2 regions of the Arthrobacter sp. D1-29 genome follow, and region 2 is predicted to be linked to the other one. Evidence: riboswitches for the same ligand, from Rfam matches in the RefSeq annotation. Region 2 holds a riboswitch; the other holds the start of a gene.

Region 1 (15,789 bases), 1.7 Mb from region 2:
CTCGTCGGGAGCTCCGTGCCACCCCACCCACGCGCCGTCGGTCTTGGTCATCATGGGAGCGAGCGCGGTCACCAGGCCGCCGGGCGAGCGGCGCCACCCGCTGCCGTCATCGCCGCCCTCTCCCGTGGCGCAGCGGTCCACAGGCAGCCTGTTGGACACCACCATGAAGTCGTACTTCGTCCCGGTGCTGTGGCCATTCGCGGCGGTGCCGGCATCAGGTACAGCTATGGGTTTTTCTTGGACAGGTGTTTGCATTGCGGACCCCTTGGGTTTGCTTGTGCCTCTCTGCCCACCATAACGGGACGGAATCTTCCGTGCTATTCGTCCGTTGGTCATTCTGGAGGAATGCTTGAAGGCGCAAGCTCTCAGCTTTCTCCCCTAAAATGATGGAGTTGCCACTGAGTGGTCCCCCCACGTCGATCGACCCAAGGAACACATGAGCCCCGCAAACGAAGTACGTAAGTCCAAGGCTGAGCGAACCGCGGAGGCACGCGAAAAAGCGCGCCTGATCCGCGAGGCCCAGCTGAAAAAGGACAAGCGCAACAAGCTGCTGATCGGCTGGGGCATCGTGGTGGCAGTGGTTGCAATCCTGGCGGTGGTAGCGCTGGTGGTAACCACCAGCATGCGGCAGAACGCAGAGATTGCCGAGCAGGGTCCCACCCCCGCAAACGGCAACATTTATGGCGGCGTCACATTACTCGCCAATACCGAAGTAGCCCCGACCGAGCCAGCCACCGTGAACGTGGCGGACCTGCCGGGTCCGCCGGAAACTGCCCCGGCCGAAGTGGTGGCCCCCGGGGCCGAAGCCGAAGAGGGCAAGCCCGTGAAGGTGGTTCTTTACATCGACTTCATCTGCCCCGCCTGCAAGAGCTTCGAGGCCCAGAACAACGCGCAGCTGACCACCCTTCGGAACGAGGGCAAGATTTCCGTGGAGTACCGCCCGCTGGGCTTCCTGGACACGCGGTCCACCACCAACTACTCCTCCCGCGCAGCCAACGCTGCCGCCTGTGTTGTCAACGAATCCCCGGAAAAGTACGCGGAGTTCGTGGACGAGCTGTTCGCTCAGCAGCCCAAAGAAGGTGGAGCGGGCCTGTCCGACAATGACCTGAAGAAGATGGCCACGGACATTGGCGCCAAGAATATCGATGCCTGCGTGGACAACAAGACCTACCGCCCCTACGTGGCGTACACCACCAAGCAGGCCGCGTCCATCGGCGTGACCGGCACGCCTACTGTGTTTGTGGACGGCAAGCAGTGGGGCAAGGGCGCCAGCGCCCAGACCCCGTTCCCCGAGTTCCTCCAGGCCGCGATCGACGCTAAGGGCTGATCAACACCAGCCCAAAGAATGGCCCGGCCTGGAATCAATTCCCGGGCCGGGCCGTTCTTTTGCGGAGTGGCTGCAGCTCCCTTTGTGGAACGTGGGGTCCACGCGTTTTTACCAGCGGCCGGAGTTGGGCTAACCTTATCTAGCGCCGTTTAGGCGTTCGCCCGCAGGGGCACGCCTCCTTAGCTCAGTTGGCCAGAGCACCGCTCTTGTAAAGCGGGGGTCGTCGGTTCGAATCCGACAGGAGGCTCCATTTCTCCAGCCGGTCCAGCGTGAACTGACCCAGGCCTGATCCTTATCGATCAGCTCAATCCTTGTCGATCAGCTCAAGCAGTTTTTTGGCGGCGTCCCGGATGTCATCGTGCCCGTACTGGCCGGCCCGGCTTTCCAATGAAATCACGGCGCACCGGTGCACCTTTTTGAAGTCTCCGAAAGGAAAGCTCACGCTGCCTTTGGTGCCATCTGATTCTTCGTCGTCCCGGCCCAGATGCCATTCCGCGAAATCGGCGAAACCGTGCTTGTCGATAAATTTGTTCTCAACTTCAGTCGAAGGCGCGTGTTCGCTCCAGTCATCACGGATATCGCGTTCAACCTTTCCGCTCTCAACAAGTTTCCGGGCGTACGCCAACGCCTTACGGTTAAGTTTGACGGCCATGCTGCCTCCTAAGCCACGGGTTCTGCCGGCGCTTTCAGCCTAGGACTTCCCGGCGGCAGCCACCACGGCCTGGAAGCGAAAATTCGGGGGCACATGTAGTTCCGGACTTCCCCTGGCTGCTAATAGCAGGACCGTTAATACCTGGGAGACGGTGCCGAAACGCGCCCACAACATTCGCCGCCTATTTTCAGTACATGACTTTCCGTCTCTTGGCCCGCCTCCGCTCCCGCCTGGCGGACGTCTTTCTGTGTGAATCCGTTGATCAGGCTGCTGGAGCCATGGCTGACGCCACCCGCTGGGGCTGGTTGCCCGCCCTGAGCGGGGTGGCGGCAGGGGCAGATGAGGCTATGGCGGCACATGCAGGGGCAAGTGTGCCACCGTCCCAAGGCTTCGCCGGCAGACTGTAAAAGGGCGGACCATAAAAGGGCTTGGGCGGTGGAAATGTCCGCCGTGCAATTGACCGGATGGCTCCTTGGAAATGGCGCCCAAATGAATGGGGAGTGTCTGCTGGGGCACACTTTTCTCCAAGGAACGGCATAATGACCTAAACTGCTTCACTGAGGTGCCTGAAATGGTGCTGCGCAGCAACGAAAGTGAACCCCGCTATGGCTACCGATTACGACGCTCCACGCAACAAGACAGACGAAGAGTCTTCCGCCGAATCGCTGGAGGCCCTGCAGGCCTCCCGCAGCGGTAATGCACAGACCGCGGTGATTGACGTTGACGAGAACGACACCGCCGAAGGCATCGACCTGCCCGGCGCTGACCTCTCCGGTGAAGAACTGACGGTCATCGTTGTTCCGGAGCAGTCCGACGAATTTACCTGTTCCTCCTGCTTCTTGGTCCGCCACAGGTCCCAGGTTGCCCGCGAAAAGAACGGCCTGAAGTACTGCCGGGAATGCGAAGGCTGACTCACTCCTGCATGATCGTCAAGCGCCGGCCACCGTGGGGTGGCCGGCGCTTTTGTGTCTCGGTTAGGCAACGTTATAAGGCATAACGGAAGGGTCCAGAAACGGCGTCGATCAGGTTTCTTTAGGCCCAAAAACCCCGCTGGGATTACACCGGCGTGATCGGAATAAGGCGTCATTAACGGTTCCGCGCCGAAGCGGCCACAAGCCTCGTTTGCCGCCCTGTGCGCTCCTACGCTTGAGCTATCCAATCACTCGAAAGGTGACCCACAATGAAAAAGATTCATACGTGGCTGGCAGTCATTCTGATGGCTGTCGGATTGGGTTTCGTGGCTCCGGGGCCCGCCTCGGCAACCACATCCTATTGCGGACTTGTTTGGGGGTCGCAGGCTGAATCAAAGTCAGCGATGAGCGCCGCATCAGTAACCAACGTTCGGACGGGGCAGCACTACTGCTTCGACCGGATGGTGGTTGATCTCAACGGCCCTGTGGCCGGCTACCATGTCCGCTACGTCGATGCCGTAAGACAGGACGGTTCCGGGCATACGGTTCCTCTGCGGGGGAGGGCGTTCCTCCAGGTCACTGTGACTGCGCCGTCCTACGACATCCAGACCGGTGGCGCTACGTACAGCCCGGCTAACCAAGCCGAACTGACCAACGTGGCGGGTTACCAGACCTTCCGTCAGGTAGCTTGGGCAGGCAGCTTTGAAGGCTCCACCGACATCGGCGTGGGTGTCCGCGCGCGGCTCCCGTTCCGGGTACTCACCCTGGACGGGCCGGGCTCCGGCTCCCGTTTGGTAGTGGACGTGGCGCACTTCTGGTGACCTTTGGTTCGACGGTGAACCGGCGTTGAGATAGGCACAGCAAACCCAAAAACGGCACCCTGTTCCGGAAAATCCGGGACAGGGTGCCGTTCTGTGCGCTCATGGCCGAGCGGCTGATGGGGTGGCGGCTACTCCGGCACTACCAGCGCGGGGGTATCGCGGCGGATGGTTTCGCCACGGAAGAATCCCGGCCGCAGGCGGGCCATGATGAGCATAAACACCGCTCCGAGGGCCAGGATTCCGATGCCCAGGACAAAGACCAGGCCAACACCGAACACCTCGGAACCGCTGCCGAACTCCGGGGCCAGGCTGTCTACGGCGGTCTGAATGAACACCACAAAGAGTCCGACTCCGCCCAGCAGCGGGCACAGCAGCCGAAGCGTGAAGTTGCGGACGCTGCTGAACACGCTGTTCCGGAAGTACCAGGCGCAGGCGATGGCGGTGAGTCCGTAGTAGAAGCAGATCATCAGGCCCAGCGCCAGGATGGTGTCATTCAGGACGTTCTCGCTGATGATGTGCATGGCAGCGTAGAACCCTGCGGACAGGACGCCGGCGGCAATGATGGCGGTGCGCGGCGTCGCGAAGCGTTTGCTCAGGCGGCTGAGCGGCTTGGGAAGTGCGCCGTAGTGGGACATGGCCAGCAGGCTGCGGGACGGCGACATGAACGTGGACTGCAGCGAAGCGGCAGAGCTGGACAACACCGCCAGCGACATCAGGATGGCGAACGGTCCCATGATGGGGGAAGCCAGTGCGGTGAAGATGTTTTCCTGGTTATCGGGGTTGCTGAGCCCGTTGCCGGTATCGCCGATGCCGGCGAACATCATGGTGGAGATGCTGATCAGCAGGTAGATGCCCAGGACGATGACCGCGGTCAGGGTCCCGGCCAGTCCAGCCGTCTTCTTGCCGTTGGTGGTTTCCTCGTTCACGGTGAGGCACACATCCCAGCCCCAGTAGACAAAAATGGAGAGCGAGATGCCGGCCGCGATCTGGCCGAACGTCTCGATCTTGGTGACGTCAAACCACTCCCAGCTGAACGGGATGGCCGTTTCGGACGTGGACCAGTTGGCGAAGGCCATGGCCACGAACAGGCCCAGGACCAGCAGCTGGAATCCCACCAGGCCGTACTGCACCAGTTTGGTGGTGTGCATGCCGCGGTAGCTGATCCACACCGCCAGGGCCACGAAGACAAAGCAGGTCAGCACGTTGAGCGGTTTGTTGGCGGCGAGCTCGGCCAGTTCTGGTGAACCGGTGAGCTGGGAGAGGAAAAGGTAGAAGAAGTCCACTGCCACGGCGGCCAGGTTGGACAGCACAATGATGTTGGCGGCAAGGAGCCCCCAGCCGCCCATCCAGCCAACCCACGGGCCGAAGGCCTTGGTGACCCAGGTGAAGGTGGTGCCGCTGTCCGGGGAATCGGCGTTGAGTTCCCGGTAGGCCAGCGAGACCAGGATCATGGGGATGAACCCGATCAGGAAGATGACCGGCAACTGGAGCCCGGCCTCATTGATGGTGGGGCCCAGCGCGCTGGTCAGTGTGTAGGCGGGAGCGATGGTGGAGATGCCAAGGACCACCACGGCCAGGAGGCCCAGCTGGCCGCCCTTCAGTCCTTTGGCGCTGATGCCGTGGGCGGAGCCCGGGGCGTCGGCCCCGGGGCCGGCGGCTACTCCGGTTGCGGTGCTGTTACGGATGGTGTGGGTCATGTCCGTACTTTCTTGAGGGCAGCAGGCTGCTGTTGGGTGATGCAGTGGATACCGCCGCCGCGGGCGAAGAGTTCCCGTGCGTCAATACTGACAATCCGGCGGCCGGGATAGGCCTCGGCCAGGATCTGGAGGGCCTTGTCGTCGTTGGGGTCGCTGAAGCTGCAGGCGATGACCCCTCCGTTGACCGCCACGTGATTGATGTAGCTGTAGTCCACAAAGCCTTCGTCGTCTGTGAGGGCCTCAGGCGCGGGAACCTCCACGATGTCCCATTCTCGGCCTGCAGCGTCGCGCGTGGTGCGCAGGTAGCTGATGATGTCCCGGCAGACGTCGAAGTCAGGGTGTGCCGGATTCTGCTGCGAATGGACCAGCAGTGTGCCGGGGGAGGGGATGGCTGCCACGATGTCCACGTGGCCGCGGGTGCCGAAACGTTCCGAGTCCCGGGTCAGGCCGCGGGGGAGCCAGATGACGTGGGTGGCGCCCAGCGTGCGGGCCAGTTCGGCTTCCACATCGGCCTTGCTGAGGCCAGGGTTGCGTCCGGGGTCCAGCTGAACAGTCTCGGTGACCAGCACCGTTCCCGCACCGTCCACCTGCAACCCGCCGCCCTCGTTCACCAGTGGGGAAACAACGTGGTGGGACCCAGAGCGGGCGGAAATTTCGGCGGCGATCAGGGCGTCCTTGTCCCAGCGCGCCCAATCCTGTGCACCCCAACCGTTGAAGACCCAGTCGACGGCGCCGCGGCACCCGTGCTGGTCAAGGACAAAAGTTGGGCCGATGTCCCGCATCCAGGCATCGTTGAGCGGAGCAACGAGCACCTCGATGTCCTGATGCAGATAGCGGGCGGCGATGTCGACGTCGTCGGGGTTTACCACCATGGTGACGGGTTCGAACTCGACGGCGGCATTCGCGACAGCAGCCCATGTGGACCGGGCGGCGTGGGCGGCTTCCTCGGAATCGCCCAGCGTGTAGCCGCCGGTTGGGAAGGCCATCCAGAGGCGTTCCTGCGGGGCTGTCTCAGCGGGCATGCGCCAGGTGCTCATGCTGTTGCCTCCAGATAGGCCTGCGCTTCTCCGCCCAGGGGCTGGCCGGGGCGGACGGGTTCGGTGAGTCGTCCATACGTGTCCGGACGCCGTGTGGCCAGGAACGGGAAGAGCGTCAGCCAATCCCGCCGCTGGTCAAGGTCAAGGTCTGCCACCAGCACCGCGGACTGGTCGCGCGGCGCCTGGACCAGGATCCGGCCGTACGGATCGGAGATGAAGGAGGAACCGTAAAAGCTCAGTGTTCCTTCATTGCCCCAGCGGTTGGGCGCCACCATAAACAGTCCGTTGGCGATGCCGTTGCCCACGATCACCTGCTGCCACAGCGGCTGCGTGTCCAGGTCCGGGTGGTCAGGTTCAGAGCCAATGGCAGTGGGGTAGACCAGGATTTCGGCCCCGCCGAGGGAGTAAAGGCGGGCCACTTCTGGGAACCATTCGTCCCAGCAGGTGGGCATGCCCAGCCGTGCGCCATTGAGTTCTGCGGGCGAGTGGACCTCATAGGCGTCAGCGGCTGCGGGACCTTTACGGAAGAACTTGTCCTCGTAATAGCCGGCCGTCACGGGAATGTGCAGCTTGTGTGTGCGGGCCAGCAGTTCGCCCTCAGGCGAGACCAGGATGGCCGTGTTGAGGCCCAGTCCGTCATCCGAGCCGTCCGGGTTGTCTGCGCGCTGATAGAGCGAGGCATGGACAGAGACGCCGTGACGGAGTGCTGCAGCGGCAGCGAACTGGAAGGTGGGTCCCGTGAGCAGATCCTCGGCAGCGTCTGAGGGCCTGGGCCGTACCACTCCCGGCCGGGAAGTGTCATTGACCGGCAGGGTGTCTGCCGGGTAGCGCGAGAGCGTCAGCTCAGGCAGGAACACCACTGTGGCTCCGAGCCTGGCGGCCCGTCCGATGCCTTCGTCGAGTTCGGCGCGCAGGACAGCGTCGTCTGCGTTCCAGCGGTGCTGTACCACTCCCACCCGGAGGGCGGGGCGATCGGACGGCGCTGTCCGTGCAGGGGAGGCTGGTGCATCAAGGCAGGAAATTTCAATCATGTGGCTACTCCAGTGAGACGATCGTCACTAAATGAATGACGTTCATTTAGTATGGAGGGTCGGCGGCTTTCGCGCAAGACCCGAAATGAATCACGTTCTTTTATGTCGCTGGGAGGCAAATTAGTAAGCTCACTGAGAAATTCCGTCCAGCCCTCCCGTTTGGCGCGCAGGGGGCTGATAGCGTCGGGACCACTGGACCAATCGAGGAGGATATATGAAGGCTTCACCGACCCTGACCAATAACCTGCAGGCCGTACTCGCTGACCTGATTGAGCTGCACATCCAGGGCAAACAGGCCCACTGGAACATTGTGGGAACCAACTTCCGGGACCTCCATCTGCAGCTGGACGAAATCGTCGAAGCTGGCCGCCAGTTTGCGGACGACCTGGCCGAGCGCATGCGCGCACTGCACGCCCTCCCGGACGGCCGCAGCTCCACTGTGGCCGCGTCCACCAACCTTCCGGCGTTCCCCGAAGGGCTGATCAACACCAAGGATGCGATCGAGCGGACCGTGGCCGCCCTTGAGGCTGCTGTGGGCACTATGCGAAAGGTTCATGACGAAGTGGATGAGGAAGATCCCACTACTGCCGATCTCCTCCATGAGTTCATTGCCAGGCTTGAGCAGTTCACCTGGATGGTTAACGCGGAAACCATGAAGGCCACGGCCAGCGTCACGGCCCCGGACGCCCCATAGGAGGCTTGTGCGCCTGGGTAAAGCGCCCGGCGCCGGAATGATTCCGGCGCCGGGCGCTTTCTTATGCGGGGGTTGACTTCCTGCCTTCGTTCCTCGTGAACCCGGCGTTCGAGGAGGAGGCTCCTAGCGCGCCGTCGGAACTTTTCGGAGCACGACGGCGGCAAGGACCGCCGCTGCTGCCATCAGTACCAGCGCGATGGCTGCCGTGATGTGGACGCCGGAATCGAAAGCCGCCCTGGACGCTTCCCGTACGGCTGTGGCAAGCGGTCCCGGGAGGCTGCCGGCCAGTTCCATGGCACCGGCCAAGGTTTCCCCGGCCCTGTCCGTGGCTGTGTGGGATGCGGCTTCGCTCAGTCCTGCCGGAAGCCTGAGGTTCTGCTGGTAGGACGCCGTCAGAATTGAGCCCAGGATTGCTGTTCCCAGCACTGACCCCACCTCATAGCCTGTTTCGGAGATGGCGGCGGCGGCCCCGGATTTTTCGGCCGGCGCGGAACCCAGGATGAGGTCGTTGGAGATGGTTTCGGCGGTCCCAACGCCCAATGCCAGGATGAACAGCGCGCCCAGCAGGAGGGCCGGTCCGGCACTATGATCGCCGACGGTGACCACAAGGTAGCCGCCGGCACTCAGGGAGAGGCCGCCCGCAACCACGAAGCCCGGCCGTATCCGGCGGACCAGCGGTACTGCCACCAGCCCGGCCGTCACGGTGGCGAGCAGCGCCGGAATCATGGCAATGCCCGCGGCAGACGGTGACATCCCTTCCAAAAGCTGGAGATGCTGGGCCAGGAACAGGATAAAGCCGTTGAAGGAAAACAGTGCCAGCACGTTCGCGGAGATGGCCGTGCTGAAGACCCTGTTGCTGAATAGGGACATGTCCAGCAGCGGGTTGGCCAGCCATTGCTGGCGGCGGACAAAAACGAATCCCATGGCCACACCGAAGGTGACGGCGGCCAGTGGCATGATGCCGAAGCCCTCGGTGGCCACCTCCTTGATGCCATAGACCACAGGGACCATGACCAGCAGGGACAGCAGCATGCTGGGGACGTCCACCCGGCCGGGCCGGGGATCCCGTGATTCGGGGATGAAGGCGGGGCCGAACGCCAGCAGCGGAAGCATGATGGGCACGGCAACCAGGAGCACCGCGCCCCACCAGAACTGTTCCACCAGCCAGCCGCCAAAGATGGGTCCCAGGGCTGCGCCACCGGAGAATCCTGCTGCCCAGATGGCGATCGCCAGCCGGCGGCGGTTGGGATCCGGAAAGATGTTGCGGATCAGCGACAAGGTGGACGGCATCAGCATGGCACCAAAGAATCCCAGCGCTGCCCGGCCGGCAATAAGCCACTCGGCGCTGGGGGCGAAGGCTGTTGCGGCTGACACCAAGGCGAACCCGATACTGCCGACCAGCAGCAGCCGGCGGCGTCCGACCCTGTCACCCAGGCTTCCCATGGCCACCAGCAGGCCGGCGAGCACCAGCGGATAGGCGTCAACGATCCACAGGAGCTGGACCCCCGTGGTTTCCAGGCTGCGCGCAATCGCCGGGAGGGCGAACGTAAGGGCCGTGTTGTCCACCGCGACCAGCAGCACGGGGAACATCAGCAGGCCCAGGGCAAGCCAGTCGCGCCATGGTGCTTTCGGTCCCGGCCGGCGGGGCGTACGGGAGGTCGCGGGGAGCTGGTTTGCCAACGATTCGGGGGCGTTCCGAAGGGAAGTTGCGGACGAGGTCATGGAATAACTGTACCGTCCAGACGGTACAGTTATCAATTTCGGCGGTGCCAGCGTGCATGATTGAAGCCATGGCCAGAAAACCCGTAGCCCGCGAGGCTGTTCTCGATGCTTTTGAATCCCTGCTGATTGAGGTGGGCGAGCGGGCCGCCACCCTTGATGCGGTAGCTAAGCGCGCGGGAGTCTCCAAGGGCGGGTTGCTGTATCACTTTCCGAACAAGGAAGCCCTGATTGAGGTGCTGCTGGACAGGCTGGATGAGCTGGCAGCCGCCGACGCCGACGCCATGGCCACCGCGGAGGAGGGAGCGGCCGCGTACTTCATCAGGTCTTCCGTCTGGGCAGATACACCCCTGGACCGTGCCATTGTTGCTGCCACCAGGCTCGCCGAGGTGGCCCATGAGGAAACTCGTGAGCGCTTCGCGGCAATCCAGCAGCGCTGGCTCCGGGAGATTGCTGCCGACGTTGGCACGGCCATGGCCAAACCGGTGCTGTATATGGGTGACGGCCTGTACTTCAACGCCATGCTTTCCGTGGGGCCGGTTCCTACCCAAGAGACGGCGGCCGACGTCGCCGGCCTGCTGGCAGCGCTGGACCGGCTCCGCAGTTGAGCCCGTATCGTCCATGTCCGCGGCATTTGCCCGAACGCGCACCGCATAGGACAATTGGACCGTGTGTGGGCCCGGTAACGGCCACCATGAACAACAAAATTCAACTGAATAGCCTTTGATCTGCGGCGGGAGAGTCCTGCAGTAGGTACAGCAGGCGCCGTAGGAGCAAATCCTCCCCAGGAATCTCACAGGCCCATGTACCGCCGCGGCGAGGCAACTCTGGAAAGTAGCAGGCAGTCCGCTTGGCGTGTCCCGGAACCATCCGGAATACCAGGACAGCTGTGCTCACCGACGGTGCAAGCGGGTCCTGCGGAAGCAGGCCAGGCGGAAACTCTCAGGTCCAATACAGAGCGGGGAGGAACCCAATCGATGTGGCGTACCCTCGCCGCCTTAGTACATGGAGTTCCTCGTGACTGTTTCTCCGGCCTCCGCCACTCCGGCCCCCACTGCCCAGGCCCCGGCTACCACCGCCCCCGCCCCGACCTTCCCGGCCGCTGCATCCTTTGTTGACCGGCACATCGGCTCACGCCGCCAGGACGACGTCGACGCCATGCTCAAGGCTGTTGGCTATGACTCCGTGGATGCACTCGTGGACACCGCAGTCCCCAAGGACATCCGCCAGGACTCTCCACTGGAGCTCACCCAGGCCCTGAGCGAGGTGGAAGCCCTCGCCGAATTGCGGAGGCTCGCGGCCAAGAACAAGACCGCCGTGCAGATGATCGGCCAGGGGTATTACGACACCGTGACGCCGCCGGTGATCCGCCGCAACATCCTCGAAGGCCCGGCCTGGTACACCGCGTACACGCCATACCAGCCGGAAATTTCCCAGGGCCGGCTCGAGGCGCTGCTGAACTTCCAGACCATGGTGCAGGACCTCGTGGGCCTGCCCATCGCCAACGCGTCCCTGCTGGATGAAGCCACCGCCGTGGCCGAAGCGGTGCTGATGATGCGCCGGGCAAACAAAAATAAGGACGCCCGTGATGGGAAAACCGTCCTGGATGCCGACTGCCTTCCACAGACCATCGCCATTGTGAAAGGCCGGGCCGAGGCGCTGGGATTCGAGGTCCAGGTGGCTGACCTCTCCAAGGGACTTCCCGACGGCGTGATCAACGGCGTGGTGCTCCAGCAGCCCGGCGTCTCCGGCCGGGTTTTCGACCACACCTCCGTCATTGCCGACGCCAAGGAACGCGGCGCGCTGGTAACAGTGGCTGCCGACCTCCTGGCCCTGACACTCATCACCCCTCCCGGTGAGCAGGGGGCCGACATCGCCGTCGGCTCCGCGCAGCGGTTCGGCGTCCCCCTCTTCTACGGCGGACCGCACGCCGCCTACATGGCCGTGCAGAAGGGCCTTGAGCGTTCCATGCCCGGCCGCCTGGTGGGCGTCTCGAAGGACAACGCCGGCGTCCCCGCGTACCGCCTTGCCCTTCAGACCCGCGAGCAGCACATCCGCCGCGAGAAGGCCACCTCCAACATCTGCACAGCCCAGGCGCTGCTGGCCATCGTGGCCTCCATGTACGCCGTTTACCATGGACCGGAAGGGCTCAAGGCGATCGCCCAGGCCGCGCACGCCCACGCCAGGACCCTTGCAGGATCGCTGAACGCAGCCGGGCTTGACGTCCTCCACACAAGCTTCTTCGACACCGTCACGGTTTCCGTGCCCGGCAAGGCAGCTGGAATTGTTGCCGCGGCAGAAGCCAAGGGCATCAACCTTCGCGGCATCGATGCCGACAGAGTGGGCTTCTCCACGGATGAAACCACGACGCCGGAAATCGTCGCCCAGGTGCTGGAGGCTTTCGGTGTTTTGGCCACCGCCGGCGGCAACGCAGCCTTCGCGCTGGACCCCGCCGTCGAACGTTCTTCCGGGTACCTGCAGCACCCGGTGTTCAGCACCCACCGCTCCGAGACGCAGCTGCTTCGCTACATCCGCAAGCTGTCCGACCGGGACCTGGCGCTGGACCGCACCATGATCCCGCTGGGTTCCTGCACCATGAAGCTGAACGCAACGGCCGAGATGGAGGCCATTTCCTGGCCGGAGTTCGCCTCCATCCACCCCTTCGCCCCCGACTCCCAGACCGAGGGCTGGCGCGAACTGATCGCGGACCTGGAAGCCCAGCTGACCGAGATCACCGGCTACGACCAGGTGTCCATCCAGCCGAATGCCGGTTCCCAGGGTGAGCTGGCCGGCCTCCTGGCCATACGCGGCTACCACCTGTCCCGGGGCGATGACCAGCGCAATGTGTGCCTGATTCCCGCGTCGGCGCACGGCACCAACGCAGCCTCAGCCGTTCTGGCGGGTATGAAGGTGGTAGTGGTGGCCACCGCAGCGGACGGCACCATCGACCACACCGATCTTTACGCGAAGATCGACGCCAACAAGGATGCGCTGTCCTGCATCATGATCACCTACCCGTCCACGCACGGTGTGTACGACGCCGACGTCCGCGAGGTGTGCGACGCTGTTCACGCTGCCGGCGGCCAGGTGTACATCGACGGTGCCAACCTGAACGCGCTGGTCGGACTGGCCCAGCCGGGCAAGTTCGGCGGCGACGTTTCGCACCTGAACCTGCACAAGACCTTCTGCATCCCGCATGGCGGCGGCGGACCCGGCGTGGGCCCGGTCGCAGCGAAGGCGCACCTGGCGCCCTTCATGCCGGGCAACGCGGCAACCTGGACCGAAGGCAACGACGTCCCCATTTCGGCGTCCAAGTACGGCTCCGCCGGCGTCCTTCCCATCTCCTGGGCGTACGTCAAGCTGATGGGTGGCCAGGGCCTGACCGAGGCCACGAAGTCGGCGCTCCTTGCTGCCAACTACATCGCTGCCCGCCTCAACGACTTCTTCCCCGTGCTCTACACAGGAGAAGGCGGTCTGGTGGCGCACGAATGCATCCTTGACCTGCGCGACCTGACTGCAAGGACGGGCGTGACAGCGGAGGACGTGGCCAAGCGCCTCATCGACTACGGCTTCCACGCCCCCACCCTGGCATTCCCCGTCGCCGGCACACTCATGGTGGAGCCCACGGAGTCCGAGGACCTCGGCGAGATGGACCGGTTCATCGACGCGATGATCTCGATCCGCGCGGAAATCGACCAGGTGGCCAACGGCGACTTCACCGTCGCGGACAGCCCGCTGCGCAATGCCCCGCACACCGCCGCCGCTGCCATCAGCAGCGACTGGGACCGTGCCTACCCGCGCGAACAGGCAGTCTTCCCGGTCCACACCCTCAAGCAGGACAAGTACTTCCCGCCCGTTGGCCGCATCGACGGCGCCGCCGGGGACCGGAACCTGATCTGCTCCTGCCCGCCGCTTTCCGAGTTTGAAAACTAAGGATTCTTTCGTGACTGAGAACTACACAGCGCTCTACGAAGAGCACAAGAAACTCGGCGCCTCCTTCACCGACTTCGGTGGCTGGCAGATGCCGCTCAAGTACAGCTCGGAGCTGGCGGAGCACCACGCGGTCCGCAAGGCAGCAGGGATCTTTGACCTGTCCCACATGGGCGAAGTCTGGGTCACCGGCCCCGACGCCGCCGCGTTCCTGGACTACGCGCTGGTGGGCAAGATCTCCGCAATGGCCGTGGGTAAAGCCAAGTATTCGCTGATCTGCAATGAAGCCGGCGGCATCATCGATGACCTCATCATCTACCGCCGCCCTGTCGCTGAAGACGGCACCGACGTATTCCTGGTTGTTCCCAACGCCGGCAACGCCAAAACGGTGGCGACAGAACTTGCTGACCGCACAGCGAACTTCAATGTTGTGGTGGAGGACGCCTCCGCGGACACCTCCCTGATCGCCGTCCAGGGCCCCAAAGCGGAGGAGCTCCTGCTCCGCCTCGTCCCCGCCGCCCAGCACAGCCTGGTCACCGGGCTCAAGTACTACGCCGCCGTCGAAGTTCCCTTCCTCGTGGCCGGAGCCGGCCAGGACCTCCTGCTGGCCCGCACCGGCTACACCGGTGAGGACGGATTCGAGATCTTCATCAATAACGACGACGCCGCCGCACTCTGGCAGGCCATCGTCGCCATTGCGGACGAAGGGGAACTGGTACCCGCCGGCCTTGCCTCCCGCGATTCCCTCCGCCTCGAAGCGGGCATGCCCCTCTACGGCAATGAACTGTCCCTCGACGGCGACCCCTTCGCCGCCGGGCTGGGACAGGTGGTCGCGCTCTCCAAGGAAGGCGACTTTGTGGGCAAGGCCGCCCTCGCAGCCATGAAGGAAGCCGGCGCCGGCAGCACCACCGGCCGCCGGCTGGTTGGACTCAAGGGCCTGGGACGCCGCGCCGGCCGGGGACACTACCCGGTCCTCAAAGACGGCGCCGTGGTGGGCGAAGTGACCTCCGGCCAGCCGTCACCCAGCCTTGGCTACCCCGTGGCCATGGCCTACGTGGACATCGAGCACAGCGAAATCGGCACCACCTTGGACATCGACCTCCGCGGCAAGGCAGAGCCGTTCGAAGTCGTGGGACTGCCGTTCTACAAGCGCCAAAAGTAGCTTTTCGGGTCCGGGCTCGGTCCGGCAGACCGGGGCTTTTCACGCGTGCTGCTCCTTCGTCGCTCTGACGCACGCTTTCGAAAAGTCCGGCTCTGCCGGCCCCCCGACACTCTCTCACTTTTCACACACTAATTAAGGAAAAACACATGGCAAAAGTTGCCGCTGAGCTGCAGTACTCCGACGAGCACGAGTGGGTGGCCCGTGAGGGTGGCAACCTTGTGGCGATCGGGATTTCCGCCGTCGCCACTGATGCCCTCGGTGACATCGTGTACGTGGACCTGCCGGAGGTCGGCTCGGCCGTGACGGCGGGGGAAACATGCGGTGAAGTTGAGTCCACCAAGTCCGTCTCGGACCTGTATGCCCCGGTGACCGGGGAAGTTACGGAAATCAATCCCGCCGTCGTCGATGACCCTGCGCTGATCAACAGCGACCCCTACGGCGCCGGCTGGCTCTTCAAAGTCGCCACAGAGTCTGAGGGCCCGCTCCTTTCCGCCCAGGACTACGCTTCCAAAAACGGCGGCGAACTGTGAATCAGTCAGCGGCCGCCGAACCCCTGAACGCCCACCCCGGCGTAGCGAACCTCAGCTGATATCCGGAGTTTTTGTCCAGATAAAGCGAGTTGGATGGCGTTTTAGTCGCCATATCTGGACAAAAACTCCGGACCTGCAACCCAGTAAGGAATCACCATGGCCGTTGGAGTCTTTGACCTTTTTTCCATCGGAATAGGACCCTCAAGTTCCCACACGGTGGGCCCGATGCGCGCCGCTGCGGTTTTCGCCGGCGAGCTCAAATCCTCCGGGGTACTGGA
Region 2 (15,789 bases):
GGATGCCCACAGCGGATCGATACGCCCAGCAAACGCCGGTTATCGTCCGCGCGGACGGGATCCCGGCAACGGAACTCACGCCGCAGCAGGTGGTCCATCCGGCATGAGTATCGCCGGAATCCTCCTTTGGTGCTGTTTGCTCGATTACACTCCGGTACCACCGGTGACCAACAGCGTGCCGCCAGCCTCGACGTAGCTCTTCAGGCTGGCGATTTCCGCATCCGACAGCGCGGCCGGTCGCGGCGCCACCACCACCGGGTAGGGTGCGAGCCGCTCCGCGGACAAACGCGGTGTGATGCCTTCCAGCGTTCCCAACGGTTTCCCCCGCGCCGCCATGGACGGGCAGGAGACATTGGGAGCCCCAGTAGACTCCCGTGCATGGGGGAAAACAAAACATCCGGGGAACACAACCTGGCCAGGCCCAGCCGACTCTCTTCCGCCGTCGTGCCTTTGGCGGGCGTCGTCGCGGTGGTGGTGGGTTTTTTGGTGGCATGGAGCAACAGGAATACCAGCATTGGCTGGTTCGCCTACGCGCCGCTGAGCAACCAGGAGTTCACCGGCAACGGCACGGCCTTTGTCAGTCAAGGGACGCAGATCGGCTTGGGAATCGCGGTCGCTGGCCTGCTCGTCCTGGCCTTTTGGGCTGGCCTCAGAATCGGCAGGAGATCCGGCTCGTAAGCTGAGCTGTCCCAGAGTGGAAGGTCCAGGAGCCGTTCACCTGCAACTGGATCCGGGTTAGCCTGTTCGTAGGCGCGTTCAGCCTTCTGCTGGCGCTGCGATGGGTTTCTGATTTGTAGTGGCCAGGGGGCACATAGTGGGGGAATCTTTTCCGGTGGTTCCGGGGCCGGTCCAACGACAAATGGTGGGGCCGCAGCCAGTGGCGGAACCGTCTGCGATTCCCGGTTCGGATGGCCCCCTGCCGGTTATGACGGTGCTGGTGGTGGATGACGACCCAGGCTCCCTGTTGGTTGCCAAAGCCGCCGTGGAAAAGTCCGGCCATCACTGCATCGTTGCCTCCGATGGGGATATGGCGTGGCAGCTGTATCAGGACCACCATCCCGAGGTGGTGGTTACGGACCTCATGATGCCCGGGCTCAACGGGTTTGACCTGTGCCGGACCATCCGCGCCTCAGAGTCCGGGTCCTATGCCTACCTGGTCCTGCTGACTTCGCACGGGGCACGGGAGGACGTCCTGGAAGGGATGAAGGCCGGGGCCGATGATTATGTGACCAAACCGCTGGACCCCTTCATCCTGCACACCCGGCTGCTGGCTGCCAGGCGGGTCACCACCCTTCATGGCGCCCTGGCCGAAGCTCTGACTGAGACCAGGGGCAGCAATGAGCGGCTGGCCGAGTTCACGGGCAGGGTCAGCCACGATCTCCGCAATCCCTTGACGTCAATCCTCGGTTACGTGGAGCTCGGTTCCATGGAAACGGATACCGACTCAGCCGCCGAGTACCTCGAGGTGGTCGGCCACAGTGCGCGGAGGATGCTCTCCATGGTGGAGGAACTGCTCACCTTCGCATCCATTGGTGGCTCGTTGGTCAGGTCCCGGCTATCACTGGCAGACCTCGTGAAGGATGTCGCCGACGACCTGAACCTTGGGTTGAGGGAAGCCGGGGCGGTGGTGGAGTGCGAGGACTTTTACTTCGACGCTGACGGGAGCCAGATGCGGGTGGCGCTGCAGAACCTGATCCAGAATGCCGTGGCCTACCGGCGGACGGGGGTTCCCCCGGTCATACGGATCCATGGTGACAACTTCGGGGCCGGCGTCGTCATCCAGGTGGCGGATAACGGCAAGGGAATCAGCGTGGGGGACCGACGCCGGGTGCTTGAGCCGCTGGTCCGGCTGCACCGGGAGGGGGACCCGCCAGGGTCCGGGCTGGGTCTTGCTACGTGCGCCCGGATCGCGGCCGCCCACGGCGGCCGCCTGGACATCTCCGCGAGCCAGAGCGGCGGGACGGCTGTCAGTCTCTACTTGGGACCAGCAGCACCTGGTAGCTAGTCCTTATCGTCGATGGCCTCCTGGAAAACGCCTGGCTCGGGAATTTCAGCCGGGCGTTTGGCGTGAACCTGATCAAGAAATCGGCATTTTAGTTTTATGTAGATCTGCTTGACCAAAAAGATAAAAAAACCCGCGTGCGGTCACGATGAAGAAAGTGGACATAACTCTATTTGTCAAACTTTTGGTTACTGCTCGTGCCGCTCCAGGGCGACGCTGACCGGGTTTTTTGGGAACTGGCATAAAAAATAAAAGTGGGTATGGTATCGGGTAAGGCAACGCATAGAAAGGCGTGATTCCGATGTCAGGAAAATCCCCCAAAAGCAGCGCAGCCAAGAAGGTTGGCAAATCGATTCTCGAAAAGCGGGCCGACAAAAAGGCAAAAAGCGAAAACAGCGAGATTAATTCTATAAAGCCGCGCAAGAACCAGCGCTAATCAGGCCCGCGGGCAGCCGACCCCGGGACTCCTAGCCCGGCGGCTGCCCGCGCCATCACGGAATTCAGCTCCAAGGACACCACCATGATTACTTCCTGCAAGGCCTTAGTTGTCCCGGCCAGACTGTCCCATCCTGTGCACATCAAGCCCGTTGAGCTGGATCTGCCGGCACTGCAGCGCGTGGCCGCGGGAGAAATTGGGTTCATCGTTGGCGAGACGTGGCATGTGTACCTCGACAACAACGGAAGCCGAACCGCCCAGAATATGCGGGCAGAGGTCCTTATTCGCGAAGCGGGCGTCGATCTGGAGGACACCGTCCACGGGACGGCGATCTTCCTTGGCCACCGAAACGGGGGCGAAGATACTGACGCTCCCCACCAGCTCATCCGGCTCGCCGAAGAACTCTTCGACGTGCCGCTGGCCGCGTAGAACTGTGGACAAGAGTGCGGCGCTTAGAACCGATGGATGACGCAGGGCAACGTTACGGAGGCGGGGCCACCCGCCGTCGTACATTTCTGACCTAAATTACTGACTCAGGCTTTTGCATCCCGATCCACAACGGGATAGCCTGTGAGCCGTGTCACCCACCAGTGGCACACGCTGATGATCTGCGGCGGGAGAGTCCTGCCGGTACGTTCTGCAGGCGCCGTAGGAGCAAATCCTCTCCGGGAATCTCTCAGGCACACGTACCGCCGCGGCAAGGCAACTCTGGAAAGCAGTCCGGGCAACCGGGCTCACCGACGGTGCAAGTGGCGCCCTGCCAACAGCAGGACAAAACGGAAACTCTCAGGTCCAATACAGAGTGGAGAGGAACCCGAATCAACGTGGCGTTTTGGCGCCGCCTGAATAATGGAGTTCCTCGTATGCCGGTTCATTTCTTCCCAGTCACCTTCGCGGTCCGGCACACCGCTGTCCGCCGCCAGTCCTTCGTCGGCAGGCCGCCGACTCGGGCCCCCTGGTTGTGACAGGACCCATGATGCTCCCCACCAGAATTGAAATCGTCCCGTCCGCGGGAATTGTTGAGCGGGTCAACGCCTTGGTACCGCTGACCACAACGCTCACGGTGACATGCCTTCCGCACCACGGCATCGAGCGGACCATGCGGACCGCCGTGGAGCTGAGCGTCCTCGGATACACGGTGATTCCGCACCTAGCGGCGCGGAGCCTGCGCGACCGTGCCGATCTCACCCGCATCATTCGTGAGTGCGATGCCGCCGGCATCTGCGAGGTGTTCGTGATGGGTGGAGACCGGAAGCAGCCGGCGGGGGTCTATGGAACGGCTCTTCCGGTGCTGGAGGACATCGCGCAATATTCCGGCGGGATGCTGCGGGCAGGCGTCGCAGGATATCCGGAAGGGCACCCGTTGATAGGTCCTAAGGATGTGCTCGATTCCCTCCTGGCCAAGCAGAGCCTGGCCTCGCACGTGGTTACGCAGATGTGCTTTTCCGCGGAGAAGATTCACGATTTCGCGGCCGTCCTGCGGCGCGAAGGCGTGGAGCTCCCCATCTGGGCGGGGGTGGCGGGGTCCGTGCCGCGGACAAGGCTGATCTCCCTGGGGACACAGATCGGCGTCGGAAGTTCGCTCAAATTCCTGAGCCGCAAAGGCCCGCTAGCCCGCAAGCTCCTGAGCGGCGACCGCTATTCACCACAAAACCTGATGTCTGGGCTGGAAAGCCCGGCCGGCGCGATCGCCGGCATCCACCTCTACAGCTTCAACAGCCTCGACTCGATTCCCAGCCAATCCCTGCCCGGGCTGGGCCAGGCATCAGCACCCACTGCACTCCAGACAGCATTGGCTCGGGGAAGAGCACGTGACGATCGAGAGTAACGGGTAAGGGTGAAGGCCCGTTCGCGGCCAGGCTGAAGCGGAAAGGCTGAAGCGGCCAGGCCGAAGCGGAAAAGGACGTCCCACGGACCATGACAGAACGTAGGCCGACGACGGCGGGAAGTCCCGCCGTCGGGGCCGTTCGCCAGGCGTTTTCAAAGGTTCTTGACCACTCAATCCCCAGCCGCCACCATAAGATATGAGCGACTCTGGAGCTGATACCGCTGGTGTCCCGTTCGACAGTGATGACGACGACCTGGTAGACGTTGCCGGCCCTGAGACTGTCGAAAGCATTGCCGAGGATGTCCGTGACGATATCCGGCTGGGCCACATCCAGGATGACGTAAGCCATGTCCTTGAGGAACGCTTCCGCAAGGCAGGCATCAACCTGCGCCCCGAAGAGATAGACGACCTCGCCGAAGAAATCGAAAGGGACGTGTCCATCTAGAACGTCATCAAGTCATCCCGGGCGGTGCGGGCCCGAAACGGCGGAGAACAACCTGGATTACTGCGCTGGCCGTGTTGGGCGCATGGCTTTCGAGTCATACCAGTGGTTCAGGTGGCCCGCACGCCCGAGGACATGAGGCGATGGTCGGCGAGTTCCAGTTGCCGGCTTAGTTCGTCTGGCGGAGCGTATTCAGGCAGCCAGCACAGGTGATCATCCGGCTCTGGTGCAGGCCAAAGACGCCATTCAGGAAAAGGGTCGACCGGTAGAGCCTGGTCCAGGTCCAGGTCCAGGTCCAGGTCCAGGTCCAGGTCCCGGTCCAGGTCCTGGTCCCGGTCAAAGTCCAGATCCGGGTCCAGATCAGGATGGGGATCATTTTCCGGCCGCATCCCCAAGATCGCGCTGCAGCCTCATCTCAGGATCCCGCTGCATGGCTGAGTCCACGTCTAAGTCCACGTCGGAGTGGAGGGAAGTCCGGCCGGGTTCACTGGGCCAGTGGGGTGGTTCCCAGTCGGGTTGTTCGCTGCGGTAATGGCGTCCTGTTGGGGAGGTCCAGCCGGGTGGTTTGTTTTTGGTGGCGCTGGTTGGGGTCCAGGCCGTGGTGTGTCTGAGTCTGTGGTGTTTTGGGCAGGGCTGTCCCAGGTTGGCTATGCCGGTGGTGCCGCCTCGGGCCCAGGCGAGGAGGTGGTCTGCTTCGTTGTCCAGGGAGTGGTTGTTGCAGCCGGGGAAGGGGCATTTGCCGTCCCGGAGCCGGAGCCATTGACGCATCGCTTTGGTGATGCGGTAGCTGGTCCGGCCGATTTCCAGAGGTGCGCCGTCGCGGGGGTCTGTCAGGACCCGCATGAAGGAGGTGGCGCCGTCGCTGACGAGGCGGCGGGCCATGGACGGTGGAATAGGCCCGTAACCGTCCAGGGTGGCTGGTTCGTCGGTGGCGCCCAGGAGGGCCATGACCGGCACGGTGATGAGGACCTGCGCCGTTGGCGACGGCACAGCACCGGCGATGCCGGTCTCGAGCCTGGTGCCGTTGCCCGTTCCGGTGCCGCCGATGCTGCTATTAGTGCTGGTGGCGCCCATCGTGCGGTCGTCAATGCCGCCGGCAATTCGTCTGCGATCGGTTCCTCCACCAGCCATAGGCGCGGTGAGGCTGCCGCTGGTGTTGTTGGTGAGCAGCCAGGTGGCGGCCACGTCGGCGCGGAGTTGGGTGAGGGTCCTGTTCTCGTGCGGGCCCTGCAGGGCGCGGGCGGCGGTGGTGGTCCGGTCCCAGATCCCGGAGGCTTGGTCGGCCGGGAGGTACGCGGCGAGCCAGGCCATGCCGTCGCGGTCCGGCTGGTACTCCAGCCGCCGGTCCTGGACTCCCTTGGCGTGGCGCTTCTCGATGGAGACGGGGTGGTGGCGTTCGCGCCAGGTACGGGCCTTGGCGCGGAAGCGGGACGGGACGAGTTCACCGGCCGCGACTCCGCGGGCAGGATTGGGTGCTCCGGGGTCCAGGAAATGTGCCTCCAACGCCGCCGCCCCGTCCGGGTCCAGGTTGTTGGTTTCGTCAACCATAATCCGGGCGTGCTGCCAGGAAATGCTGCCTTCCTGCAGCGCGGACAAGGTCTGCGGCAGGATGCTGGTCAGGGCCTGGGATTCAGAGATCAGCGCACCCGCGGTGCGTTCGCTGACTGTGAGGGCGCACGCGACCTCCGCGATCACCGACATTTCCTGCGCCGTGGCGTCCTGCGCGGTCACCGCCGGGGTGGCGATGGCCTCTTCCAGCTCGGCGATTCCGGCGGCCAGATGTACCTTCAGCGCCGCATGTTTTGCCTCAGCGCGGCCAACCTCGGCCAGCGCATTCAGGTAAGCGTCCAGCCGTCGGCGCAACGGATCAGAATCCTGCATCGGATCGGCGTCCAGCACCGAAACAGGATCGGCGTCCACCTCACCAGCGGCGCCAGGGCCAGCCGTGCTGTCATCCAAATGGGGCCGGATGATTCGGCCAAGGGCGGCCGTGGAGGCTACAACAGCAGCCAGGGCATCCTCGATCCCAGGACCGGTGGCAGCCTCCAAGCCCGCCCCGCTCCCCGCTGTCCAAGCCCCCGTGCTGTCCATAAGAAAAGCATCCCAGCAGGGTCTGACAATAACGCTGCCCTCGAAGTCGCGGGCCAAACTGACTTCTCCTCAAAGCAACGCCCAACAGGCGAAAGGAACGCCAAGACGCGAAAGGAACGCCGAGGAATGACGTATGCCGGTCCACGGGAAAGTCAGCCCATGGGCAGGGAACTCAGCAGTCGGCGTCGCCCGCTTTTGGCCTCTCCGGTACCCTGTTGAAATGGTGGGTGGAAATGCCGACATGGGTGCCGAAGGCATCCTGCTCGCAGGGGCGGGCCGCGCCATTTTGCTGCAGCTCGCCAACCCTGCCGTGGGCCACGGCGTCGCTGATCACAGCAACTTCGTTGACCGTCCGCTGGACAGGTTCCTGGCCACCGTAACCTACGTGTATGCCGTGACGTACGGCGACGAGGAGCAGGTGAAGGCGGTGCGCCGGAAGGTCAATCATGCCCATGCCCGGGTTCGCCGCAAACCTGACGGCAGCTCCGCAGGCTACAACGCGTTCGATCCGCAATCCCAGCTGTGGGTGGTGGCAACCCTCTACGACACAGCAGTCACTGTTTACGAACGAATTTACGGCCCGCTGGAAGACGAGATGGCGGAGAGCGTCTACCGCGAGTACGCCAAACTGGGGACAGCCCTTCAGCTGCCGCCGGAGCTCTGGCCGGCGGACCGTGCAGCCTTCCGCACGTACTGGAATGAGCGCGTACAGACGCTGAAGCCCGACGACGTCACGGCCCGGGTGGCCCGCGATCTCCTGTACCCTCCAACGGGTCCGCTCTGGCTTCGCCTGAGCATGCCCCTGGTCCGGTTCATCACCGCAGGACTCCTGCCGGATCACCTCCGGGAAGGCTTCGGATTGCCGTGGACCGCGCGGCATCATCGGCAGTTCGACCGGACGATGCGAGCCGTTGCGGTGGTCTATCCGCGGCTGCCGCAACGCATCCGGCACTGGTTCAAGAACTACTCCCTTAGACGGCTCAGCACGGCTTAGCGGTCCGGTGGAAGAACCGGTCAACGCGGGCTCCCTACAATGGCTAACGTGCGCGATACGGAAATAGGAGGGGCTCTAGTCAGGGCGGCAGCCTTGGCGGCCCCCGGCCTTGCGGAGTTAAAGCTGCTTGACGCCTCCGAACACCGCCGCGCCGCTTCTTTCCATAAGCCCACAGACGCTGCTGAATTCCTGGCCGGGAGACTGGCGCTGCGATTATTCGCTGCAGAGCTGGCTGGTACTTCGCCCGCAGCTTTGGTGGCGGCCTACAGGTGCAGCCGTTGCGGCGGAGGAGAAGGGGACCATGGCCAACCAGGCTATGTGCTCCAGGATGGGGGAGCGGGTCCTCTACTGAGCCTGAGCCGGGCGGGCGGGTGGGTTGTCCTAGCCGGCGCCGGCAGCGACGGCGGCAGCCTGAGCGGAATAGGCGTAGACGTGGAGCAGGCCGGCAGAACAGCATTCCCCGGCTTCGACGCAGTTGCCCTGACTCAGCGGGAACGCACTAGCCTGGCGCCTTCCACCACATCAGAAGGGCGTAGCCAGCGGGCGCGGTTCTGGACCCGGAAGGAAGCTTTCCTTAAGTCGATCGGCGAGGGGCTGGGACGGGACCCCGCAACATGCGACGTAACCGCGGAACGCCTTGAAGGAGTCTTGCTGGCCGATGTGGACCCGGCGCGCCTAGGGCTCCCCTCGGGAACTGTCGCAGCCTTAGCGTTGCGGCAGAACTGATTCGTATAGCCAGGGATGAAGAATCCCCTCGGCGTCAAAGCCGGGGACACTCCCACAAAGTTCCTGAGCCAGCTCGGTCAGATCTCCGGTGGACACTGATCCGAAACAGTTTCGTTCGGTCCAAGCCCTGAGAAGGCCGAAAAAGAGGGCATCGCCCACCGCTGTCCTCAAGGCGTGCAGGGCCAGTGCACCCCGTTTGTAAACACGGTCGTCGAACATCAGTTCCGGGCCGGGATCTCCGATCCGCAGATCCTGCGGTTTGGATGCGAGGCCTTCCCAGGCAGCTTCTGCCCGGGCTGCCGCCGATCCTTGCCCGGATGCTTCTGACCACAGCCATTCGGCGTAACAGGCGAACCCCTCGTGGAGCCAGATGTCCTTCCAGGAGGAGGCCGTTAATGAATTTCCAAACCATTGGTGCGCCAGTTCGTGGGCGATCAGCCGCTGGGATTCCCACCGCAGATCCAGGTGGTTACGGCCGATAATCGACAGTGACTGCGCTTCGAGGGGAATCTCCAGTTCGTCATCCGGTACGACGACGGTATAAGACTGAAAGGGGTACGTCCCGAAGCAGGCTTCGAACGTCGCCATCATCTCGTGCTGCCGGACGAGCGCTTCCTGCGCCCGGTCCATCAGCACCGCCGGAGCCGCAACGAGTTGCCGGACCCCGCTTCCGGTGGCGGGTATGGCTGTGACTGGGATGGCTCTGGCTGGTATGCCCCCGACGGCGGCTCCCGCGCTCGTGATTGCGGCTCCCGCACCCGTGACTGGCACCCCACTGCCCCCGACGGCGGCTCCCGCACTCGTGATTGCGGCTCCGGTGGCAGGTATGGCAGTGACTGGTATATCCCCGACGGCGGCCCGCGCCGCTCTGATTGTGGCTCCGCCATTCGCGACGGCGGGTCCCGCACCCGCGATTGCGGCTCCCGTTCCACTGGCGCTCCCCGCTAGGGGAACGATATCGTAGCGGCCGATCTGTACGGTGGCGAGGTAAGTCGCCAGGGGTTCGGCCTGTTCATAAACCCAGGTTTCGCGGCTGGCCTTCGAATGCCTGGACACCAGGGTCCCGTTGCAGACCACCTGGTAGTTCATGTCCGTGGTGACGGTGAATCCGAAGCTGGCTTTGCGGCTGGGATGGTCGTTGCAGGGAAACCAGGATGGTGCTCCTGTGGGCTGCCCGGCGACGAGGACGCCGTCGGTTAGTTCTTCCCAGCCGACGTCGCCCCAGTTTCCGCGCAGGGGCCCCGGCCGGCCCTCATAGCGGATGTCCAGACTGAATTCGGATCCCGGGGCGAGAGGCGCTGCCGGAGTGATAACAAGGCGGCCCTCGCGCTGGATGAACCGTGCCGGGCGCTTGCCATCCACCCTCACCTTGATGACCTGCAGGCCGGAGAGGTTCAGCATGACGGACTGCAGCCGGGAGATGGCGGTCCCGGCGACTGTTACGTGGGCGTCCAGGCGGTTTGTGGCCACCCGGTAGTCGAGGTACAGCTCATACCGTGAAACGCTGAAGTCTGCGGAGCCGTGACCTGGAGTGTAGGAATCCGGCAGGGGTTCCCCGGTGAGTGTCCGGCCCTGTTCGGGGGAAGCAAAAGGTCGGCTCACCCGCTCATCGTAGCCGACTGTGCCCGGGGCGCCGGCGGGCAGGGTCATACTGGGCCTTGCCCAGGAACGGGGCTGGCGGCGGGGCCGGGCGTCTGACCATCGGGCCCAGGGGCTGGCGCTGGCTCAGGGACAGGCGCCGGCTGAGGGGCTGGCGCCGTCGGGGTCGATGGCCCTCCCGACCAGGGGCTGACAGGATTCCCGATCCAATAACTGCCTGCGGGGACGGTTTCGCCGCGCATGACCAGGGACGCCGGGCCGACGGTGCCCCCGGCGGCGATGCGTGCCGCCGGCAGAATCACGCCGTGCGGACCGATGGTGGCACCGTCCTCGAGGGTGACCTCGGCCATGCTCATGACTCGGTCGTGGAAGAGATGGGTCTGGATCACGCAGCCGCGGTTGACCGTGGAGTTTTCACCCAGAGTGACCAGGTCTGCTTCAGGCAGCCAGTAGCTTTCGCACCAACTGCCGGAGCCGATTCGCGCACCCAGCCCGCGCAGCCACCAGACGAGTGCAGGACTGCCTGTTGCGGACCGGGCGAACCACGGCGCTGTGACCATCTCGACAAAGGTGTCCACCACCTCGTTGCGCCAGATAAAGGAACTCCACAGCGGATGTTCTCCGGCCTTGATTCGCCCCACAAGGAGCCATTTGGCGACGACGGAGGCCGCCGCTGCCACGGCACCTGCGGCCACGATGATGACGCCGCCCAAAAGAGCCGCCGTGACGTAGCCGCCGGTGCTGCCGGCCAGCAGATCCAGAGCCAGCAGGACTCCTGCGGCAATACCCACTGTCAGGAACACCGGAATCGCCCGGCACAGTTCCCAGCACGCGCGGAAGAGCTTCAGCCGAAGGGGAGGATCGAACGTCAGTGACTGGTCGGCGTCGAGCTTTGACCTCCTGAGCCGGACGGGAGGGCTGCCCAGCCAGGACGTCCCGGATTTGGCCTTGGCCGGTGTTGCGGAGAGCACCGCGACGAGGGAATTCTTGGGCACGCTGCGGCCGGGACCGGTCATTCCGGAATTCCCCAGAAACGCGCGTTTGCCGATCTTCGCGGGAGCCACTTTCATCCAGCCGCCGGCAAGTTCGTAGGAGGCGATCATGGTGTCATCGGCGAGGAAGGCGCCGTCGCCAACCGTGGTCATTGACGGAAGGAGCAGCACGGTGGACGCTTCGACGTTCCGGCCAACCTTGGCGCCGAGCATCCTGAGCCACACCGGGGTGAACAGGCTTGCGTAGATGGGAAACAGCAGGTCCCGGGCCGCATCGAGCACCCGCTCCGTGGCCCAGATCCGCCATCCAGTCAGGCTTCGTACCCGGTAGTGGCCTTCCTTCAGCCCCATCCCAAGGATGCGGACCAGGCCTGCCGTGAGCAGGAGGTTGGTGATGAACCAGACGGCGGCCGCCAACGGCACAGCCGCCAGCACAACCGGCCAGGCCTCCACCAGGGAACCTTGGCCGCGAACTGCCCAGGCGACCACCGCGGCGGCAGCCACCACTGAGCACAGCGGGATCCCTGCGAGCAAAGTGGAACCGGCAGCGTACGCCGGGAACCAAAGACGGGAGCCGCGGCTGCGGGCCGGCTCTGCAGGAAAGCTTGGGCGGGCCTTGCCTCGCCGTACGGCCGGTGACCCTGCATAATGCTGGTTCGCCCGCACCTTTCCCAGAACCGCGGAGCCGGGGGCCACTTCAGCGCCGGCTCCCACCCGGGCACCGGGCATCAGTGTGCTGCGGGAGCCTATAGTCGCGCCCCGGCCAACATGGATGCGTCCGATGTGGACCAGGTCGCCGTCGATCCACCAGCCCGACAGATCCACTTCAGGCTCAACCGAGGACTCAGGGCCGAGGTAGAGCATCCCGGTGACAGGAGGCACGGAATGGAGGTCGACATTCGGGCCGATCTTCGCGCCCAATGCCCTGGCATAGTACGGAATCCACGGTGCTCCGGCGAGGCTGACAGCTCCGGTGAGGTCAGCGATCTGTTCCGCCAGCCACAGCCTCAGGTGCACCTTGCCCGAGCGGGGATAGGCGCCCGGCACAACACCACGCAGGAGTATCCGGGCTGCGGCCGCGGCAAGTGCCATGCGGCCCAAAGGACTGACGAACACTGCCCAGGAAGCAAGTACCCACCACCAGGAAACGGTGGGTGCAGCAGTGAGAAGCCCCAGCATGGACAGCAGGTTGTTGGCGGCCATGAGGTAAGTCAGCCACCGCATCCCAACCAGGACATGCAGCGGCGCACTGATCAGGACCTGGAAGATCTGGGATTTCAGCGCCGTCGGCCTGACGGTTCGCTCACGGGCAGGAAAAGCAGCCGCTTCATCGCCAGATGCCAGGACCAGTTCTACCAGGGCTCCCAGCCGGGGCCGGGAATAGATATCGGCGACGGCGATGGTCGGGTATCGCGTCCGCAGGGCAGACACCAGCTGGGCGGCGGCCAGGCTGCCACCGCCATGCGCGAAAAAGTCGGCCTCCAGGCCTTCCGGTGCCGTGCCCAGGACCGCTGTCCACTGCTCCGCGATCCACGCGGCAACCGGATCCAGGGACGCCGTTCCAGTGCTTTCCTCGCCGGGAGATATGAGGGGCCACGGCAGCGCGGCCCGGTCCACTTTGCCGCTGGTCTTTACCGGCAAGGATCCGACGACGGTCAGCATGGGAACCAGCGCGGCCGGCAACGTCTGGGCCAGCAGGTCACGGAAAGCGGAAAGGTCGGGTTCTACGCCCGGCCCGGGGGCGAGGTAGCCGACCAGGACCTGGTGCCCGGCACCGGTGTTCTTCACCGCGGCGGCGGCGCCGTGGATCCCGGGGAGTGCCTGCAGGGCGGAATCGACTTCCCCCAACTCAATCCGCCGCCCGCCGAGCTTGACCTGCTCGTCGGCCCGGCCCATGAACAGAAGTCCTTCGCGTTCAAAGCGCACCAAGTCGCCGCTGCGGTAGGCGCGCTTCCATCCCAGAGTTTCCATGGGGGCGAACTTTTCCGCATCCTTGGCCGGGTCCAGATACCTGGCCAGTCCTACTCCGCCAATGATGAGCTCTCCGACATTGCCCTCGGAGACGGGTATCCCATGGGCGTCCACGACGGCCAGGTCCCAGCCATCCAGCGGAAGGCCGATTCTCACGGGCCCGGATCCGTCCATGAGTGCTGCACAGGACACCACAGTCGCCTCGGTGGGTCCATAGGTGTTCCACACCTCGCGTTCCGGCACGGCGAGGCGGGCTGCCAGCTCCGGCGGGCAGGCTTCACCGCCAAAGATCAGCAGCCGCACTGCGTCCAGCGTCTCCACCGGCCAGAGCGCCGCCAGTGTTGGCACTGTGGAGACAGCAGTGATGCCCTTGGTGACAAGCCACGGACCCAGGTCCATTCCTGTCCGTACCAAGGCGCGGGGGGCCGGCACCAGGCAGGCCCCGTGCCGCCACGCGAGCCACATCTCTTCGCAGGAAGCGTCGAAAGCTACTGACAGGCCGGCCAACACACGGTCGGAAGGGCCCAGCGGTTCCTCCTGCAGGAACAGCCTGGCCTCGGCATCCACGAATGCCGCGGCAGCGCGATGCGTTACCGCCACGCCCTTCGGGGTACCGGTGGACCCGGAGGTGAAGATAATCCACGCATCATCATCGGGGCTGGCCGAACGCGGCTTCGCCCCGGAGTCGCCAGATTGATGGGGGCCGCCAGGGGGACGTGAGGCTCCGGATTCGAGAGCGTCCTGGATGCCGCCGGCGCCCAGGACGGCGGAAACCCCGGCCTCGGCAAACACAAGCCTGGCCCGTTCATCCGGATCATCCGCATCCACGGGGACATACGCGGCTCCAACAAACAGGACGGCAAGTATCGCCACATACAGTTCGTTGGTGCCGGACGGGATCCGCACCCCCACCCTGTCCCCGGCGCCAATGCCGGAACCTCGCAACCGGCCGGCGTACGCCTTCACCTCCGCCTGCAGCTCGGCGTAACTGAGGCACACGCGGCCGTCGTCGAGGGCGGAGGAATCCGGATAAGCCGCCACAGTCGCTTCGAAAATCTCCACCAGGGTGCGTACAGGGGGTGCCTTCAGGACCCCTGGCAGCTGCGGGCTGTGGATCGGCGCCGCCCCGTTCCCGCCGGTGACGGCCGAGGCGGCCGCGGGCTTAACCGGCACTGGGAAGCTCACCATCTTCGAAGATCCTCGACGCCGGGCCCACAGTCAGCTGGTCATCGGCATCGTCGTCGAGCACGGCGATGCGGTGACTGGAGAGATCGAATATGTTCACCGGCAGAACTTACTCAACCTCCATGAACTCCTGATGAACAGGGAACCAACGCGGTGGGACGCTACGGCAACCGCGATGGCCGCAACAACGTGGGCTCGCCGGCACGCTCAGGCTCAAGCGGCACCGGGCTGGTCAGCACGGCAGGCCCGCGGTGCAGAATCCCGCTTGAGATCACTTGGCAACGCACACCGCCCCGTCCCCGCATCGCCTTGTGCGCTCCCGGCGCCAGCATCTGGTCCATCCACGCGCAGGGGTTGGCGGGACGCCCGGCCTTCAGCCGTACCAGGTCCCCGCGCGTTTCCAGCGAGAACTCCTGACCCAGCAGCGGAGCCAACTGCACACCGCGGAGGACCACATTGCGCCGCGTCAGCAGTGGATCAAGAGGCGCCGTCCCCAGCTCGGCGGCGATCGCTTCCAGAGCCTCCACCGCGAACAGGGTGACTGCGGCATCCATGTGCGCGGCCTTGCCAAAGAACCTGTCTCCCACAATGCCCTTGCCGGCAACCAGTTCCGCTTGCTCGGCGTCGGCGGTGGGGACATCCGCCGCCCCTTCGCGTGCCCGGCCGAAGTAGGCGTGCGCAGGCGACACGAGGAGGTGCAGAACCTCCATGTCGTACCGGTAGGTTGCCGTCATGCCTTAAAGCTATCCCCGGAGGATGGGACAGCACACCATCCTCCGCGGTGTCAGCCACGAATCCCTGTCATGAACTATTACAGCCCGGCGGCGCAGGAACGGGTTCGGGACGCCGCATACGATGCAGTCGAAAAGGTCCTCAACAGCATCTTCGAGCCGTTGAACCGGCATGCGCTTACAGCACGCTGGCATCAGGCATGCGAAGCCATGGAAAAACACCTGGAAGCGCAGGACAACGGCGACGAGTAGGCGCGGCCAGTAACAGCCCTCAGGCGTTACCTGCGGAACAGCGACATCACGATGCTGACCACGACCGAGACCAGGAGCATGGAGACCAGGGGTATGTAGACGCGGGTGTTTTCGCGTTCGATCCGGATGTCCCCGGGCAGGCGCCCGAACCAGGACAGCCCGCCCGTCCATGCCAGCACGCCCACCAGGACCACCAGCAGGCCGACGGTCACCAGCAGGGGACCGAAGTCGCGTCCCATCCCTGACACCCCTTCAACACGGTTGCTTCTTCAACACGGTTGCCTCCTTCCAATCCCACCACTTCACAGCCAATCCGCAAGTGGTACGCAGAAGGCCAGCGCCAGTCCTTGCGGCCGGGTTCCCCCGGTGCTAAAGAGTCTGTATCGGCACTCGGCGTGCGGGCTGTAGAGGTTGGAGGGTGGGGGCTTTGATCAATTCGGCCTCGTTCGTTATCAAGGCATGGAATCACGTAGTGGACTTCGTGGTGCAGCCGGAAAACGGGGAGACCCTGAGGGTCCCGCTGGTTTACACCGGCGTGCG

The links. Region 2 has a riboswitch for glycine ahead of M1E17_RS20195 (methylenetetrahydrofolate reductase). Riboswitches for the same ligand answer to the same signal wherever they lie in the genome.
Region 1: another riboswitch for glycine. It lies ahead of gcvP (aminomethyl-transferring glycine dehydrogenase); the one in region 2 lies ahead of M1E17_RS20195 (methylenetetrahydrofolate reductase).

What each region holds. Positions count from the first base shown of each region.
Region 1 is NZ_CP096383.1:944,778-960,566, forward strand. It holds gene otsA (alpha,alpha-trehalose-phosphate synthase (UDP-forming)) at 1-255, opposite strand, end outside; gene M1E17_RS04470 (DsbA family protein) at 437-1,327, shown strand; tRNA gene M1E17_RS04475 (tRNA-Thr) at 1,501-1,577, shown strand; gene M1E17_RS04480 (hypothetical protein) at 1,632-1,979, opposite strand; gene M1E17_RS04485 (hypothetical protein) at 2,174-2,386, shown strand; gene M1E17_RS04490 (DUF4193 domain-containing protein) at 2,585-2,890, shown strand; gene M1E17_RS04495 (AMIN-like domain-containing (lipo)protein) at 3,160-3,711, shown strand; gene M1E17_RS04500 (APC family permease) at 3,840-5,408, opposite strand; gene M1E17_RS04505 (agmatine deiminase family protein) at 5,405-6,445, opposite strand; gene M1E17_RS04510 (nitrilase-related carbon-nitrogen hydrolase) at 6,442-7,476, opposite strand; gene M1E17_RS04515 (Dps family protein) at 7,691-8,170, shown strand; gene M1E17_RS04520 (MFS transporter) at 8,294-9,892, opposite strand; gene M1E17_RS04525 (TetR/AcrR family transcriptional regulator) at 9,961-10,497, shown strand; glycine riboswitch at 10,614-10,710, shown strand; gene gcvP (aminomethyl-transferring glycine dehydrogenase) at 10,895-13,822, shown strand; gene gcvT (glycine cleavage system aminomethyltransferase GcvT) at 13,833-14,981, shown strand; gene gcvH (glycine cleavage system protein GcvH) at 15,128-15,511, shown strand; gene M1E17_RS04545 (L-serine ammonia-lyase) at 15,668-15,789, shown strand, end outside.
Region 2 is NZ_CP096383.1:4,429,699-4,445,487, reverse strand. It holds gene M1E17_RS20225 (hypothetical protein) at 1-107, shown strand, start outside; gene M1E17_RS20220 (beta-galactosidase trimerization domain-containing protein) at 145-315, opposite strand; gene M1E17_RS20215 (hypothetical protein) at 379-678, shown strand; gene M1E17_RS20210 (response regulator) at 878-2,005, shown strand; gene M1E17_RS20205 (hypothetical protein) at 2,078-2,425, opposite strand; gene M1E17_RS20200 (DUF3846 domain-containing protein) at 2,523-2,867, shown strand; glycine riboswitch at 3,043-3,140, shown strand; glycine riboswitch at 3,142-3,249, shown strand; gene M1E17_RS20195 (methylenetetrahydrofolate reductase) at 3,412-4,266, shown strand; gene M1E17_RS20190 (hypothetical protein) at 4,463-4,711, shown strand; gene M1E17_RS20185 (hypothetical protein) at 4,819-5,097, opposite strand; gene M1E17_RS20180 (DUF222 domain-containing protein) at 5,081-6,799, opposite strand; gene M1E17_RS20175 (oxygenase MpaB family protein) at 7,020-7,793, shown strand; gene M1E17_RS20170 (4'-phosphopantetheinyl transferase family protein) at 7,842-8,519, shown strand; gene M1E17_RS20165 (M1 family metallopeptidase) at 8,499-10,169, opposite strand; gene M1E17_RS20160 (Pls/PosA family non-ribosomal peptide synthetase) at 10,166-14,269, opposite strand; gene M1E17_RS20155 (hypothetical protein) at 14,244-14,366, opposite strand; gene M1E17_RS20150 (MOSC domain-containing protein) at 14,428-15,000, opposite strand; gene M1E17_RS20145 (hypothetical protein) at 15,070-15,249, shown strand; gene M1E17_RS20140 (DUF2905 domain-containing protein) at 15,276-15,488, opposite strand; gene M1E17_RS20135 (hypothetical protein) at 15,677-15,789, shown strand, end outside.